DNA from 2 places in the Nocardiopsis sp. LDBS0036 genome. Region 1 is predicted to be linked to the other one. Evidence: riboswitches for the same ligand, from Rfam matches in the RefSeq annotation. Region 1 holds a riboswitch; the other holds the start of a gene.

The links. A riboswitch is a leader RNA that binds a small molecule or an ion and turns the genes downstream of it on or off. The one in region 1 is predicted to bind glycine.
Region 2: linked by a shared signal. The riboswitch ahead of gcvP (aminomethyl-transferring glycine dehydrogenase) and the one ahead of gcvT (glycine cleavage system aminomethyltransferase GcvT) in region 1 are both predicted to bind glycine.

What each region holds. Positions count from the first base shown of each region.
Region 1 covers NZ_CP141103.1:5,536,843-5,544,383, reverse strand. The annotation lists gene UIS43_RS23755 (AMP-binding protein) at 1-1,514, shown strand, start outside; gene UIS43_RS23750 (3-deoxy-7-phosphoheptulonate synthase) at 1,748-2,803, shown strand; gene UIS43_RS23745 (penicillin-binding transpeptidase domain-containing protein) at 2,921-3,841, opposite strand; glycine riboswitch at 4,060-4,161, shown strand; gene gcvT (glycine cleavage system aminomethyltransferase GcvT) at 4,306-5,418, shown strand; gene gcvH (glycine cleavage system protein GcvH) at 5,577-5,957, shown strand; gene glyA (serine hydroxymethyltransferase) at 5,965-7,233, shown strand; gene UIS43_RS23725 (L-serine ammonia-lyase) at 7,311-7,541, shown strand, end outside.
Region 2 covers NZ_CP141103.1:285,322-292,862, reverse strand. The annotation lists gene UIS43_RS01080 (DUF5999 family protein) at 90-278, shown strand; gene UIS43_RS01075 (lipopolysaccharide assembly protein LapB) at 406-1,662, opposite strand; gene gcvP (aminomethyl-transferring glycine dehydrogenase) at 1,919-4,813, opposite strand; glycine riboswitch at 4,912-5,001, opposite strand; gene UIS43_RS01065 (MerR family transcriptional regulator) at 5,233-5,721, opposite strand; gene UIS43_RS01060 (bifunctional nuclease family protein) at 6,187-6,660, opposite strand; gene UIS43_RS01055 (FHA domain-containing protein) at 6,831-7,373, opposite strand.

The DNA.
Region 1 (7,541 bases):
GCGGCCAGGCCAGGTACACCTACCGGCGGATGTCGGAGCGCTCCGCCCAGGTGGCCAACTGGCTGAACAACCAGGGCGTGCACCCGGGCGACCGGATCCTGCTGATGCTGGGCAACCAGGTGGAGCTGTGGGAGACCCTGCTCGCCGCGACCAAGCTCGGCGCCGTGGTCTGCCCCACCCCCACCTCCCTGTCCGAGGGCGACCTGCTGGACCGGCTGGAGCGCGGCGAGATCGCGCACGTGGTGTGCTCGGCCGCCGAGACCGAGAAGTTCGCCCCGCTGCGGGGGCACTGGACGCGGATCTGCACGGGCTACATGGAGGGGTGGCTGAACTACGCCGACTCCGAGCACGCCGGTCTGGACTTCCACCCCCCGCACACCACCCACCCCGACGACCCCCTGCTGCTGTACTTCACCTCCGGCACCGCCACCCTGCCCAAGCTGGTCGTGCACACCCAGCGCTCGTACCCGGTGGGGCACCTGTCGACCATGTACTGGCTGGGTGTGCGGCCGGGCGACGTCCACCTCAACGTGTCCGAGCCGGGGTGGGCCAAGCACGCCTACGGCAGCGTGTTCGCGCCGTGGAACGCCGAGGCGACGGTGCTGGTCGTCAACCAGGAGCGCTTCGACGCGGCGGGGCTGCTGGACGCGATCGTGCGCTGCGGGGTGGACACGCTGTGCGCGCCGCCGACGGTGTGGCGGACTCTGGCGCAGGCCGACCCCGCCGCGTGGGACGTGGGGCTGCGCGAGGCGGTGGCCGCCGGGGAGCCGCTCAACCCCGAGGTGGTGGACCGCGTGCGCGAGGCCTGGGGCGTGACCGTGCGCGACGGGTTCGGGCAGACCGAGACGACCGTACTGCTGGGCAACGGCCCCGGTCAGCGCGTGGTGCGCGGGTCGATGGGGCGGGAGATGCCGGGCTACGACGTGGTGCTGACGGACCCGGCCACCGACGAGCCCGCCGACACCGGGCAGATCTGCGTGGACCTGGCCCGGGAGCCGGTGGGGGTGATGAAAGGCTACGCCGACAACCCCGGCCTCAGCCGCGAGGTGGTCCGCGGGGACCGCTACCGCACCGGTGACATCGCCAGCCGGGATTCGAACGGTTACATTACCTATATCGGTCGATCCGACGATGTGTTCAAGGCCTCAGATTACCGCATCTCACCATTCGAACTCGAAAGCGTTCTGGTCGAGCACGAATACGTGGTCGAGGCGGCCGTCGTTCCCTCCCCCGACCCGCTGCGGCTGGCGGTGGCCAAGGCGTACGTGGCCCTGGCCGAGGGGGTGGCCCCCGACGCCGAGACCGCGCGGTCGATCCTGGCCCACGCGCGCGAGCGCCTGTCACCGCACCAGAGGGTGCGCCGCCTGGAGTTCGGTGAGCTGCCCAAGACCGTCTCCGGTAAGATCCGTCGCGTGCAGCTGCGTCGGGCCGAGGCCGAGCGCGGCACGGTCGCCGACGGCGCGCGCAACCCGCGCGAGTACTGGGAGGAGGACCTCCCGGGGTTGGAGCGGTGACCGACCGGGCTCCGGAGCCGCCCCCGACGGAAATGGCCGCGGGAACCGGGAGAATTCCGTCTCACGCAATGAGACGCTTTTCGGCACCCGAAACCGGTGTGGTGTTTTCTGTCACGCGAACCGTGCCGGCCGACGCGGCAGCGGAGCGCCGAACCGTCCGCGCTACTGTTTTCATAAGACGGTTTTCGTGGCGACAGCGGAAAACACGACAGACGGGACCCGAGGGGAACACCATGCCGAGCACCAACGACACCCGGGTGGCCAGTTACAAGCCGCTCATCGCGCCCCGGGACCTGCTGGCCGAGCTCCCGCTGGGCGCCGAGCGCAGCGCCCTGGTCGAGGAGTCCCGCGCCGAGGTCAAGCGGGTGCTGGACGGAGAGGACGACCGCCTGCTGGTCGTCGTGGGCCCCTGCTCGGTGCACGACCCCGAGTCCGCCATGGACTACGCCCGCCGCCTGAAGGAGCTGGTGCCCTCCCTGCGCGACGAGCTGTGCGTCGTGATGCGCGTGTACTTCGAGAAGCCGCGTACCACCGTCGGCTGGAAGGGCCTGATCAACGACCCCGGCCTGGACGACACCTACGACGTGCACCGGGGCCTGCGCACCGCGCGCAAGCTGCTGCTGGACATCAACGCGCTCGGGCTGCCCGCCGGGACCGAGTTCCTCGACCCCATCACCCCGCAGTACATCGCCGACGTCGTCTCCTGGGGCGCGATCGGGGCGCGCACCACCGAGAGCCAGGTGCACCGCCAGCTGAGCAGCGGCCTGAGCACGCCCGTGGGCTTCAAGAACGGCACCGACGGCGACGTCCAGGTGGCCGTGGACGCGGTCGGCGCCGCCGCCGCCTCGCACACCTTCTTCGGTATCGACCCCACCGGCGCCGGTTCGGTGGTCGTCACCGAGGGCAACCCGGACTGCCACGTCATCCTGCGCGGCGGCCGCAGCGGCCCCAACTTCGGCGCCGGGCAGGTCAACGCCGCCCTGGACGTCATCGAGGGCGCCGGGCTGCCCCGCCGCCTGATGATCGACGCCAGCCACGCCAACAGCGGCAAGGACCACACCCGCCAGCCCGGTGTGGCCGCCGCGATCGCCGCCCAGGTCGCCGAGGGCCAGACGGGCGTCATCGGCGTGATGCTGGAGAGCTTCATCGTCGAGGGGGCCCAGAAGCTGGGCGACCCCGCCGCCCTGACCTACGGCCAGTCGATCACCGACAAGTGCATGGGCTGGGAGACCACCGGCGAGGTGCTGACCCAGCTGGCCGAGGCCGTGCGCCAGCGCCGCAAGGCCTAGCGGGTGGTCTTGGGACCTCCGCTTCGCTGAGGCCCGTCCAGGAACGGACTCTCCTGCGCGCGTCGGCCCGCTCCCGTGACGGGGGCGGGCCGACGCGCGTCGCGGGCCCCGCGGCGCTCAGGCGGTGCGCCCCTCCTCGGGCAGGACCTCCAGCTCCACGAGCATCTCCCGTCCCAGGGACTCGGCCAGCTCGGCGTCCTCGTCCCCCTCCGGTTCGACGCGCAGCGCGAACGTGTACAGGTCCTCGCCGCGCTCGACCCAGCCGACCCACCAGCCCGGCGCGGGGTCGGCCTCCCGGCCCCGCCCGGCCTTGGCGTGGAGGGCGTAGCCGTCGCCCTCCTCCAGGAGGGCGAGTGCGCGCACCGCCTCCTGGTGCGCGTCGTCCACGGGCAGTTCGTCGCGGGCCAGCCTGGCCAGGAAGGCGGTCTGCTCCATCGCGGAGATCTCCAGCGGCCCCTCCAGCCAGAAGCGGTCCAGCGCGTTCGCGTCGCCCACCGAACGGTTGCCGTAGTCCAGCCGGTCCACCCAGGCCGCCATCGGCCCGTGCCCGACCCGGCGGGCCACCTCCTGGTAGACGGGGACGTTCGAGTCGGGCAGGGCCTCGCGCGGGGCCGTGTCCCGCTCCCGCCGGTCGGCGGACCGGGATCCGCCCCCGTGGGGCACCACCTCGTCCACGTCCCCGACCGCGCCCGTCTGGAGCCCCACCAGTGTGCTGACGAGGTCGAAGGTGGACGCGGGGACCGCGCGCTCGCGGGCCCGCTCCGGACCCACCACGGTCGCCTCCCGCTCCATCACGTCGTGGAGCACGAAGGCGCCCTCCACACCCGCGTCGGCGAACACCGCCTCCAGGTCCTCGCGCTCGACGGCGGCCACGTCGCCCCGCGTCAGGGGCGGGGGCCCGGCCTCCGCCCCCTCCCGGGCGTGCCCATCCGGCTCCCGCGGTCCGTCCACGGCCCCGGCGCACCCCGTGCCCGCGGCCAGGGACAGGACGCATCCGGCCGCGAGCGAGCGCGCCGTCCTCCCGGTGTCGGTTCGCATCCGTCTCCCTCCCCGGTCGGTACTCTCCGCACACGCTAATCCCCGCGTTCCCGCTCCAGGGTGGAGGCGGACGGAGTGTCGAAGACCGGAGGGGGCGCGCCGGACACGGCGCGGACGGCGCGCGACGGCGCCGCTCACGGGCGCCGCGCGGGAGCTCCCGCGCGGCACCGGGCACCCTTGGGCGCCGTTCACGGCCGCTGCTAGGCTGAACGTGTTGCTGACCCCGTACGGGAGAGTGCCCGCGTATCCAGCGCGGGCCGCCGAAGGAGCAATCCCTCCCCGAAGACAACCTCTCAGGCACAGCGGACCGTACGGGCGAGACCACTCTGGAAAGCAGGGACAGCCGTCCCTCGCCGAAGGTGCAAGCCGCGCCGAGCGCGCGGCGAAGCTCTCAGGCACAGATGACAGAGGGGGAGGATGGCAACGCCACGCACGTCACGACGCCCATCCTCTCGGGAGTGCCCATGTCAGATGCCGCATCCGCGCCGCGCGCGACAGCGCTGCGCGAGGTCCACGAGAAGGCCGGCGCCACCCTCGTCGACTTCGCCGGGTGGCTCATGCCGCTGCGCTACGGCAGCGAGACCGCCGAGCACCGTGCGGTGCGCGAGGCCGCGGGCCTGTTCGACCTCTCCCACATGGGCGAGATCCGGCTGACCGGCCCGCAGGCCGCCCAGGCCCTCGACCACGCGCTGGTCGGCCACCTGTCCCAGGTCAAGGTGGGGCGCGCCCGCTACTCCATGATCACCGCCGAGGACGGCGGTGTCCTGGACGACCTCATCGTCTACCGGCTCCGCGAGGACGAGTACCTCGTCGTGGCCAACGCCGCCAACACCGCGGTCGTCGCCCCGGCCCTGGCCGAGCGGGCCGCGGGCTTCGACGTCGAGGTCCGCGACGAGTCGGCCGAGTACGCGCTGATCGCCGTCCAGGGGCCCCGCGCCGTCGACGTCCTGGCTCCGCTGACCGACGCCGACCTGGACGGCATCCGCTACTACGCCGGGTACGAGCACACCGTCGCCGGCGAGCCCGTCCTGCTCGCCCGTACCGGCTACACCGGTGAGGACGGCTTCGAGATCTTCGTCAGCCCCGCGGACAGGGCCCCCAAGGTGTGGGATGCCCTCATGGCCGAGGGTGAGCGGCACGGCCTCGTCCCCGCCGGGCTCTCCGCGCGCGACACCCTGCGCATGGAGGCCGGGATGCCGCTGTACGGGCAGGAGCTGACCGCCGACCTCACCCCCTTCGACGCCGGTCTGGGCCGGGTCGTGAAGTTCGACAAGGGCGACTTCGTGGGCCGCGCGGCCCTGGAGGAGGCCTCCCGCTCCTCCCGCCCCCGCCGCCTCATCGGCCTCGTCGCGCGCGGGCGCCGCCCGCTGCGCCAGGGCCAGGAGGTCCTGCGCGACGGCACCCCCGTCGGAACCATCACCAGCGGCGCGCCCTCGCCCACCCTGGGCCGCCCCATCGCCATGGCCTACGTGGACGGCGACCTCGACACCTCGACCGGCGCGTTCACCGTGGACGTGCGCGGGCGGGGCGAGGACGTCGACGTGGTCGAGCTGCCGTTCTACAAGCGGCAGTCGTAGGAGCAGGGGCCTTCACACCCCGAAGGCCCGCACGCCCCGGCGCGGCGGGATCCCCACACAGGGGACCCGCACGCACGGGGCGCGACCGGGCGTAGGCCGGGCCGGGCAGCCGTACGGGCGCGCGGCAGGAAAATGGAACACCTCCAAGGAGAGTTGAAGTGAGCGTTCCCACGGAGCTGGGTTACACCGCCAAACACGAGTGGGTCGTGGTCGAGGACGGGATCGCCACCGTCGGGATCACCTCGTTCGCCGCCGAGTCCCTGGGCGACATCGTCTACGTCGAGGTGCCCGAGGTCGGCAGCGAGGTGACCGCGGACGAGCCGTGCGGCGAGGTGGAGTCCACCAAGTCCGTCAGCGACGTCTACTCGCCCGTGAGCGGTGAGGTCACCGAGGTCAACGCGATCCTGGAGAACGAGCCCGAGACCATCAACTCCTCGCCCTTCGAGGACGGTTGGCTGTTCAGGGCCCGGATCTCCGAGGAGCCCACCGACCTTCTCTCCGCCGAGGAGTACACCAAGCTGACCGAAGGCGAGGAGTAGGCCCCCGATGGCTACTGACAACACGCTCAACCAGACGCTGGGCGAACTGGACCCCGAGGTGGCGGCCGCGGTCGACGCGGAGCTGGCCCGCCAGCGCGACACCCTGGAGATGATCGCCTCGGAGAACTTCGCCCCCCAGGCGGTGATCGAGGCCCAGGGCACCGTCCTGACCAACAAGTACGCGGAAGGGTACCCGGGCCGCCGCTACTACGGCGGGTGCGAGCACGTCGACGTCGTCGAGCAGCTCGCCATCGACCGCGCCAAGGCGCTGTTCGGCGCCGAGCACGCCAACGTGCAGCCGCACTCGGGCGCGCAGGCCAACACGGCCGTGTACTTCGCGCTGCTCAAGCCGGGTGACACCATCCTGGGCCTGGACCTGGCCCACGGCGGCCACCTGACCCACGGCATGAAGATCAACTACTCCGGCAAGATCCTCAACGCGGTGGCCTACCACGTGCGCGACGAGGACGGCACCGTCGACTACGACGAGGTCGAGGCGCTCGCCGAGGAGCACCGGCCCAAGATGATCGTCGCCGGGTGGTCGGCCTACCCGCGCCAGCTGGACTTCGCCCGCTTCCGCAAGATCGCGGACTCGGTCGGCGCGCTCCTGATGGTGGACATGGCGCACTTCGCCGGTCTGGTCGCGGCGGGGCTGCACCCCAACCCGGTGCCGCACGCCGACGTGGTCACCACGACCACGCACAAGACCCTGGGCGGCCCGCGCGGCGGCATGATCCTGGCCAAGGCCGAGCTGGGCAAGAAGATCAACTCCGCGGTGTTCCCCGGCATGCAGGGCGGGCCGCTGGAGCACGTGATCGCGGCCAAGGCGGTGGCCCTCAAGGTCGCCGCGGGCGAGGAGTTCGCCGACCGCCAGCGCCGCACGGTCTCGGGCGCCAGGCTGCTCGCCGAGCGGCTGACGCGGCCGGACGCGGCCGAGGTCGGCGTGAAGGTGCTCTCGGGGGGCACGGACGTGCACCTGGTCCTGGTGGACCTGGTGAACTCCGAGCTCAACGGCCAGGAGGCCGAGGACCGCCTGCACTCGATCGGGATCACGGTCAACCGCAACGCGGTGCCCAACGACCCGCGCCCGCCGATGGTCACCTCCGGTCTGCGGATCGGCACCCCGGCGCTGGCCACCCGCGGTTTCGGCGACGAGGACTTCGCCGAGGTCGCGGACGTCATCGCCGAGGCGCTCAAGCCGGAGTTCGACGAGGCCGCGCTGCGCGGCCGGGTCCAGGCGCTGACCGCGAAGTACCCGCTCTACCCGAACCTGTAGAGCCGCGCCGTGCGGGGCCGGGCGGCCCCGCACGGCGATCCCATGCCCGGGCCCTGTACTCGACGAGGAGGACAGCCATGGCCATCAGCGTGTTCGACCTGTTCAAGATCGGAATCGGACCGTCCAGCTCGCACACGGTCGGGCCGATGAAGGCCGCGCGCACGTTCGTGGCCGGACTGCGCGAGGAGGGCCTGCTCGACGGCGTGGCCCGCGTGCGCGCGGAGCTGTACGGCTCCCTGGCGCTCACCGGCAAGGGGCACGGCAGCGACCGCGCGGTGGTCCTGGGGCTGATGGGGCACACCCCCGAG
Region 2 (7,541 bases), 1.3 Mb from region 1:
CGTGTTAAACCGCGACAAGCATGTGATGTGAACCACTACTCTTGGCGTCAGCTCAACGACGAGCACCTCTGGACCGAAAGGCCTGTCCCATGTGCAGCCACGAACCTGCCTGCCCGTCCTTCGAGGACACCGACCGCGAGGCGGCCCGGGTCGTCTCCAGCCACCCCGAGCAGGGCTGGAGCCTGCTCTGCAACGGTGTCGTCCTCTTCGACGACACCGGTGAGCTGCTTCCCGACGGGGCGGTCGTCGCCCCGCACCGGCCCCGCGTCGCCGCCTGACGCCCGGCCGCACCCGCACACCGCGGCCGCGAGGCCGACGTACCCCGCCCGGCAAGCACCCCCGGGCGGTGAGGTGTCCCCCGACGGCCCCCGGTGACCGCACGAGCGCCGGGGCCCGTCCCCGGCCTCACTCCCGGACCGCGTCGGGCCACCCCTCCGGCAGCACGTCCTGGCCGCCCATCGCCTCGCTCAGGCGACGCCGGAAGTCGGCGTGCACTCCGGGCCCCCACACCAGTCCGCTCGGCGTGCGCAGCGCCTGTTCCATGACGGCCCGCAGCGCCGCCGGGCGCGCCTCCCCCTCGGCCACCGGCAGCGCCAGCAGGGCGTGCATCTGGGTGACCACGGCGAACAGTTCCCCCGCCAGCGCGGGCGCGCTCGCGGTCGCCGCGGCCTCCTCCAGGTAGGGGTCCCACCACGCCTCCCCGGCCCCGCCGTCCTCCTCGGGCCCGGCGAAGGCCCTGCGCAGCCTCTGGCGCACCTGCCCCGCGGTGTCCGGGTCCCGGTCCCCCAGGCCCAGCCGCCAGACCCGCTCGGCCGCGCCGGGGTCCCCGCGCAGCGCCAGCAGCCCCGCCAGGAGCTCCACGGCGGCGGCGAAGGTGCCAGGCGCGACCCCCGGCTCCTCGGCGTCCTCAAAGGCCGCGTCCGGGTCCACGATGGCGCCGACGTCGGCGATGGCGTGCTCCAGGTGGGTGGCGGCGCGCAGCAGGCGCAGGCCCGGGTCGTCGGCGACCGACAGGCCGCGTTCGACCGCGGCCGCGGCGGCGCCCGGCAGCCCCCGCCCCAGCAGGCGTTCGGCCAGGTCGCGGGAGGCGTCCACGACGGTGGCCGCGTGCAGGCGGCCGAGCGAACCGGGGTCGGACGGCAGGGCCAGCGCCGCCTCCCAGTGCTCCTCGGCCCCGCCGGTGTCGCCGCGCCCCTCGGCGGAGCGGGCCAGCCCGTAGTGCGCCACGGCCGTGTAGTCGGCCCCGCCCAGGTCGAGCAGGCGGCGCCAGACGCGGTCGGCCTCGGCGTGGTCGCCGTCCTGTTCGAGGGAGAGCGCCAGGTGGTAGGCGGCGCGCGGGGCGTAGCGCGGGTCGCCGGTGGCCAGGGCGCGGCGGGCGGCCTCACGGGCGGCGGCCAGGTCTCCCCGCTGGTCCTCGACCACGGCCAGGCCGAGCAGGGCGCGGGCCTGCACCCGCGGGTGGGGGTTGGCGGCCACCGCCTGCTGGTAGAGCCTGGCCGCGCGTTTGAGGTGGCCGCTCCCGGCGAGGTCCTGGGCCTGGTCGCACAGTTCGGCGGCGCCCTGCCCGGTCGGCGCCTGCGCCTCGTCCGTGTCCCGGGGATCGGTGGCCGGGGGCGGGTCGGCGGGGCCAGAGCGCGCGGAAGGTCCGGACGTCGTGGTCATGCTCTCCGCTTTCCATGGGGGTGGCGGGGTGGCGGTCCGCGTGGTGGGAACGCGATCCGTGTCGCCGCAACTCTAACGCCTGCGGCGGCCGGGGACCGGGGACCCGCGCCGCGACCGGTGGGCACGCCCCGCTCTTCACCCCTCTCCTGCCGAGGTAGAGAACAAAACGGACTTTTACGACGTAGATCTACAAAGGGACAACAGGGAAGGGGCGCCGGTCCTCGGACCGGTGCCCCTTCCCGCGGCCCGGGCCGCCCTACAGCTCGAAGGCCTCCGGCGGCGGGCAGGAGCAGACCAGGTTGCGGTCACCGTAGGCCTGGTCGATCCGGCCGACCGGGGGCCAGTACTTGTCCGTGCGCAGCGACGCCAGCGGGTAGGCCGCCTCGGCGCGCGTGTAGCCGTGCGACCACTCGTCCGCGGTCACCGCCTCAGCGGTGTGCGGGGCGTTGCGCAGCGGGTTGTCCTGCGCGTCCCACTCCCCCGAGGCCACCTTGTCGATCTCGCCGCGGATCGCGACCATCGCCTCCACGAAGCGGTCCAGCTCGGCGAGGTTCTCGCTCTCGGTCGGCTCCACCATCAGGGTGCCGTTGACCGGGAACGACATCGTCGGCGCGTGGAAGCCGTAGTCCATGAGCCGCTTGGCGAGGTCCTCGTTGCTGATGCCGCTGGCCTTCTGGAGCGGGCGGATGTCCACGACGCACTCGTGCGCCACCAGACCGCCCGCACCGGTGTAGAGCACCGGGAAGTAGGGCTCCAGCCGCTTGGCCAGGTAGTTCGCCGACAGCACGGCGACCTCGGTGGCTGAGCGCAGCCCCTCCTCGCCCATCATGCGCACGTAGGCCCAGGAGATGGGCAGGATGCCCGCCGAGCCGAACGGGGCCGCCGAGACCGGTCCGACCCCCGTGTGCGGGCCCGCCTCGGGCTGGCCCGGGTGGTTGGGCAGGAAACCGGCCAGGTGCGAGCGGACCGCGACCGGGCCCACGCCCGGACCGCCGCCGCCGTGCGGGATGCAGAAGGTCTTGTGCAGGTTGAGGTGGCTGACGTCGGCCCCGAACTCGCCCGGCTTGGCCCAGCCCAGCAGCGCGTTGAGGTTGGCGCCGTCCACGTACACCTGTCCGCCCGCCTCGTGGACCAGGCGGCACACCTCGGTGACGGTGTCCTCGTACACGCCGTGCGTGGACGGGTAGGTGATCATGATGGCGGCCAGGTCGTCGGCGTGCTTGCCGGTCTTGGCGCGCAGGTCCTCCAGGTCGACGTTGCCGTTGTCGTCGCAGGCCACCACGGCCACGCGCATACCGGCCATCACGGCGCTGGCGGCGTTGGTGCCGTGCGCGGAGCTGGGGATCAGGCACACGTCGCGGTGGGCCTCGCCGCGCGAGCGGTGGTAGCCGCGGATGGCCAGCAGCCCGGCGAACTCGCCCTGGGACCCGGCGTTGGGCTGGAGGGACACCGCGTCGTAGCCGGTGACCTCGGCCAGCCAGGCCTCCAGCTGGCGGATCAGGGTCACGCTCCCGGCGGCCTGGTCCAGCGGCGCCAGCGGGTGCAGCCCGGCGAACTCGGGCCAGGTGACGGGCTCCATCTCCGCCGTGGCGTTGAGCTTCATGGTGCACGAGCCCAGCGGGATCATCGTGCGGTCCAGGGCCAGGTCGCGGTCGGAGAGGCGGCGCATGTAGCGCAGCAGCGAGGTCTCGCTGCGGTGGGTGCCGAACACCGGGTGGGTGAGGTAGTCCACCTGGCGGGCCAGCTCGGCGGGGAGGCGGTCGGCGTCCTCGTCCACGCTCAGGCGCACGCGCGAGGAGCCGCGCTCGGCCTCGCCGAAGGCGGCCAGGACCTTCTCCAGGTCGGCCTCGGTGGTGGTCTCGTCCACGCTCACGCCGACCGTGTACTCGTCCGCGGCCAGCAGGTTGTACCCGGCCTCCAGGGCGGACTCCACGACCCGGGCGGCACTGGGCACGCGCACGCGCAGGGTGTCGAAGTAGGCCCGGTGCAGGACCTCGAAGCCGCGCTCGGCGAGGGCGTCGGCCAGGGCGGCGGTGCGGGTGTGCACCTGGCGGGCGATCGCGCGCAGGCCGTCGGGACCGTGGTAGACGGCGTACATCCCGGCCATGACGGCGAGCAGGACCTGCGCGGTGCAGATGTTGCTGGTGGCCTTCTCGCGGCGGATGTGCTGCTCGCGGGTCTGGAGCGCCAGCCGGTAGGCGGGCTTGCCCGCGTTGTCCACCGAGACGCCGACCAGGCGGCCGGGCAGCTGGCGGCGCAGCTTCTCGCCCACGGACATGTAACCGGCGTGCGGGCCGCCGAAGCCGAGCGGGACGCCGAAGCGCTGGGTGGAGCCGACGGCGATGTCGGCGCCCAGGTCGCCGGGGCTGCGCAGCAGCGTCAGGGCCAGGATGTCGGCGGCCACCACCGCGAGGGCGCCGCGTTCGTGGGCCTGGGCGATGACCCGGCCCGGGTCGCGCACGGCGCCGCTGGAGGCCGGGTACTGCACCAGGACGCCGAAGGCGTCGCCCTCGGGCAGGCCCTGCGACAGGTCGGCGACCACGACCTCGATGCCGAGGGGTTCGGCGCGGGTGCGCAGCACGTGCAGGGTCTGGGGGAAGACGTCGGCGTCGACGACGAAGACGTCGGCCCTGCTCTTGGAGGCGCGGCGGGCCAGGGTCATGGCCTCGGCGGCGGCGGTGGCCTCGTCGAGCAGGGAGGAGCCCGAGACGGGCAGGCCGGTCAGGTCCGAGACCATGGTCTGGAAGTTGAGCAGGGCCTCCAGGCGGCCCTGGGAGATCTCGGGCTGGTAGGGCGTGTAGGCCGTGTACCAGGCGGGGTTCTCCATGATGTTGCGCAGGATGACCGGCGGGGTGAGGGTGCCGTAGTAGCCCTGGCCGATCAGCGAGGTGCGCACCTGGTTGCGGGAGGCCAGGTCGCGCAGCTCGGCCAGGGCCTCGGCCTCGCTCAGCGCCGGGGGCAGGTCAAGCGGCGCGCTGCGGCCGGGGCCGGTGAGGATGGACTCGGGCACGGCGTCGGCCATGAGTTCGGCGGTGGAGCCGTAGCCGACCGCCTTGAGCATCTCCTGGACCTCGGCGGGCGTGGGGCCGATGTGGCGGTCGGCGAACACCCGGGCGGGTGCGCCGGGGGTGTGCACGGGCTGGTCTGGCACGGAGACCTCCTGGTGACAGGGCCGAGTCGGGTCGGCGGTGTTCCTCACGGTCTCCCCCTCTGTCACCGGGCACGACGGCGCCCAGGCTTCAGAGCGGCCTCCTCCACGCGGTCCATGGTGCCTGAGAGGTTACTGGGGAGTATTGCCCCGTCGGCGCCCCGTTGCGGGGTCTCTCTCGCGCGGTGTCGACAGCCAGCTGACGATCTGTACGTGTGTACAAGCAGGGTGAATGTCGGTTTTCATCCCTGTTGTGACTACGACCGTACTCGATGGCTGCCCCGGGCGGCTCTTCCGGGCAGGCGTTTCGCCCACATCACACCCAGAACCTGGAGGTTCGTCCAAATAACCGCGGCCCCGAAGCACCCGCGCCCCCTGCCGACACACGGCCGCCCCGGGGCTGGGGGCGGCGCCTGTCGGTCTCAGCCGGTACGGCGCTCCCGGCGGCGCCTGGCCAGCTCGTCCACGGGCTGGGGCGCGGCGGCGGGCAGGTCGGCCCGCTCCTCCGCGGGCACCACGCCCAGGGCCTCCTCCACCTCGCGCCAGACGTTGCCCAGCGCCAGTCCGAACATGCCCTGCCCGCGCTGCATGAGGTCCACGACCTCCTCCGGGGAGGTGCACTCGTAGACGCTGACGCCGTCGCTCATGAGGGTGATGCGGGCCAGGTCGGGGGCGGGACGGCCGCGCAGGTGGTCGACCGCGGTGCGGATCTGCTGGAGGGATATCCCGGTGTCCAGGAGCCGTTTGGCGACCTTGAGCAGCAGGATGTCGGGGAGGCTGTACAGGGGGGCGTTGTGGGCTCCGGTGAGCACGCTCGGCTCCACCAGGCCGGTCCTGGCCCAGTAGTCGAGCTGGCGGTAGCTGATCCCGGCGGCCGTACACGCCGCGGGGCCCCGATACCCGACGTCCATAGGCAGCGCCACCAAGTCTTCTTCGCACAGTAGGCCCTGCTGCCCCGCTAGCCGCAGCGCGGACCGCCTGTCATGGGGATCCCGCTTGCCGCTCGCTACCGCCACGCCGACCTCCGGCTTCTCGTCCCACGGCGGTCTCGACAGGGGATGTCCACTCAGGGAACGGGTGCGCCGTGGGTTCCACTGCACTGAAGGTAGGACGGCCGACCGGCAGCGTCAACGACACCACGCGGCGCGTCGCCAAGTGCGCGCGGCGCCGGTGTGCCGGGGCCTCCCCGTTGGCGCCCGACGCGCACCCGGGGGTTTCGGCCCTGATCATTACGACCACTTCCGTTACCCAATCTATCACCGGCTCCACGGGTGAAGCCGCAGGTCGGGGCGTGTCCTCCCCGGCCCGCGCCACCGCAGCGGCACGGGACCCGCGCCTGGGCGCGGGCCCCGGGGGAGTGCACGTGCGTCACCGGACTACTCCGTGCGCCTGCCGAAGTCCTCGGGCGAGATGTTGTCCAGGAACTCCCGGAACGCCTCGACCTGGTCCTCCTGCTCGTCCGGGATGGGCATCCCGGCCTCGTCGATCACGTCCTCGTGCGCGTAGATGGGCGTGCCCGTCCGTAACGCCAGGGCGATCGAGTCGGAGGGGCGCGCGCTCACCTCCACACCGTTGCTGAAGACCAGCTGGGCGTAGAAGATGCCGTCGCTGAGGCCGGTGATGTTCACCGTCTTGAGCCCGGTGTCCAGGGCGTCGAGGACGTCCCGGAACAGGTCGTGGGTGAGCGGTCTGGCCGGCGCGACGCCCTGTTGGGCCAGCGCGATCGCGGTGGCCTCCACGCCGCCGATCCAGATAGGCAGGTAGCGGTCGCCTTCGGATTCCTTGAGCAGGACAATCGGCTGGTTCGAGGGCATCTCAACACGGACGCCGACGACCTCCATGTGCTTCACAGCGTCTCCGTCCCACGAGTCGTGATGCCGGATGGGCGCTCGTCCCTGCTCCCGCTGTGGATCAGGACCCGAGGGCGAAATCGGCACCCTTCGTTACAAAGTTCTCCGGCGGCGGGGGGCCGCAAACCTCATCGGCCCACCCGCCGCTCCCGCGGTCGTCCCCGCGCCGGTCAGCGGCGCGGTTTGGTCAGCAGGACCATCCGGAACTTGCCGATCTGGATCTCGTCGCCTCCGCCGAGCTGGGCCTCGTCGACCGGCTCGCGGTTGACGTAGGTGCCGTTGAGGCTGCCCACGTCGCGGACTCCGAACCCGTCGCCGCGGCGGAAGAACTCCACGTGGCGCCGGGAGACGGTGACGTCGTCCAGGAAGATGTCGCTGTTGGGGTGGCGGCCGGCGGTGGTCACGTCACTGTCCAGCAGGAAACGGCTCCCGGCGTTGGGGCCGCGCCTGACCACCAGCAGAGCCGTGCCCGGCGGCAGAGCGTCGGGGTTGGCGGGGTCGTCGCCGCCCAGCTCGTCGCCGGACTCCTCCTCTTCCAGGGCCTGTATGCCCGAGAGGGAGATGGTGGACGTGACGTCTCCGCCGGAGTCCCTGCCAGTGCCGGGTCGGGGGCCCTGCTGTTCGGCTCTGCGGATCGGAGTTCCGCAGTGGGAGCAGAAACGGGCATCATCCGCAACGGCGTGACCGCACTGCGTGCAGTAAACGCTCGACATAGGTCGGCTCGGCCTCCTACCGCACGGGGCGGTGCTTGATTGGGCTGATCGGTGGCACGTACCGGGCGTCGGGCGGGCACGCGGCCCGCACGCCGTCCGGTACGCGGTGAGACGGCCCGCTGTCGCGGCAGCGGTGCGCCTCACGCGGTCGGTCGCTAGGTCTCATCC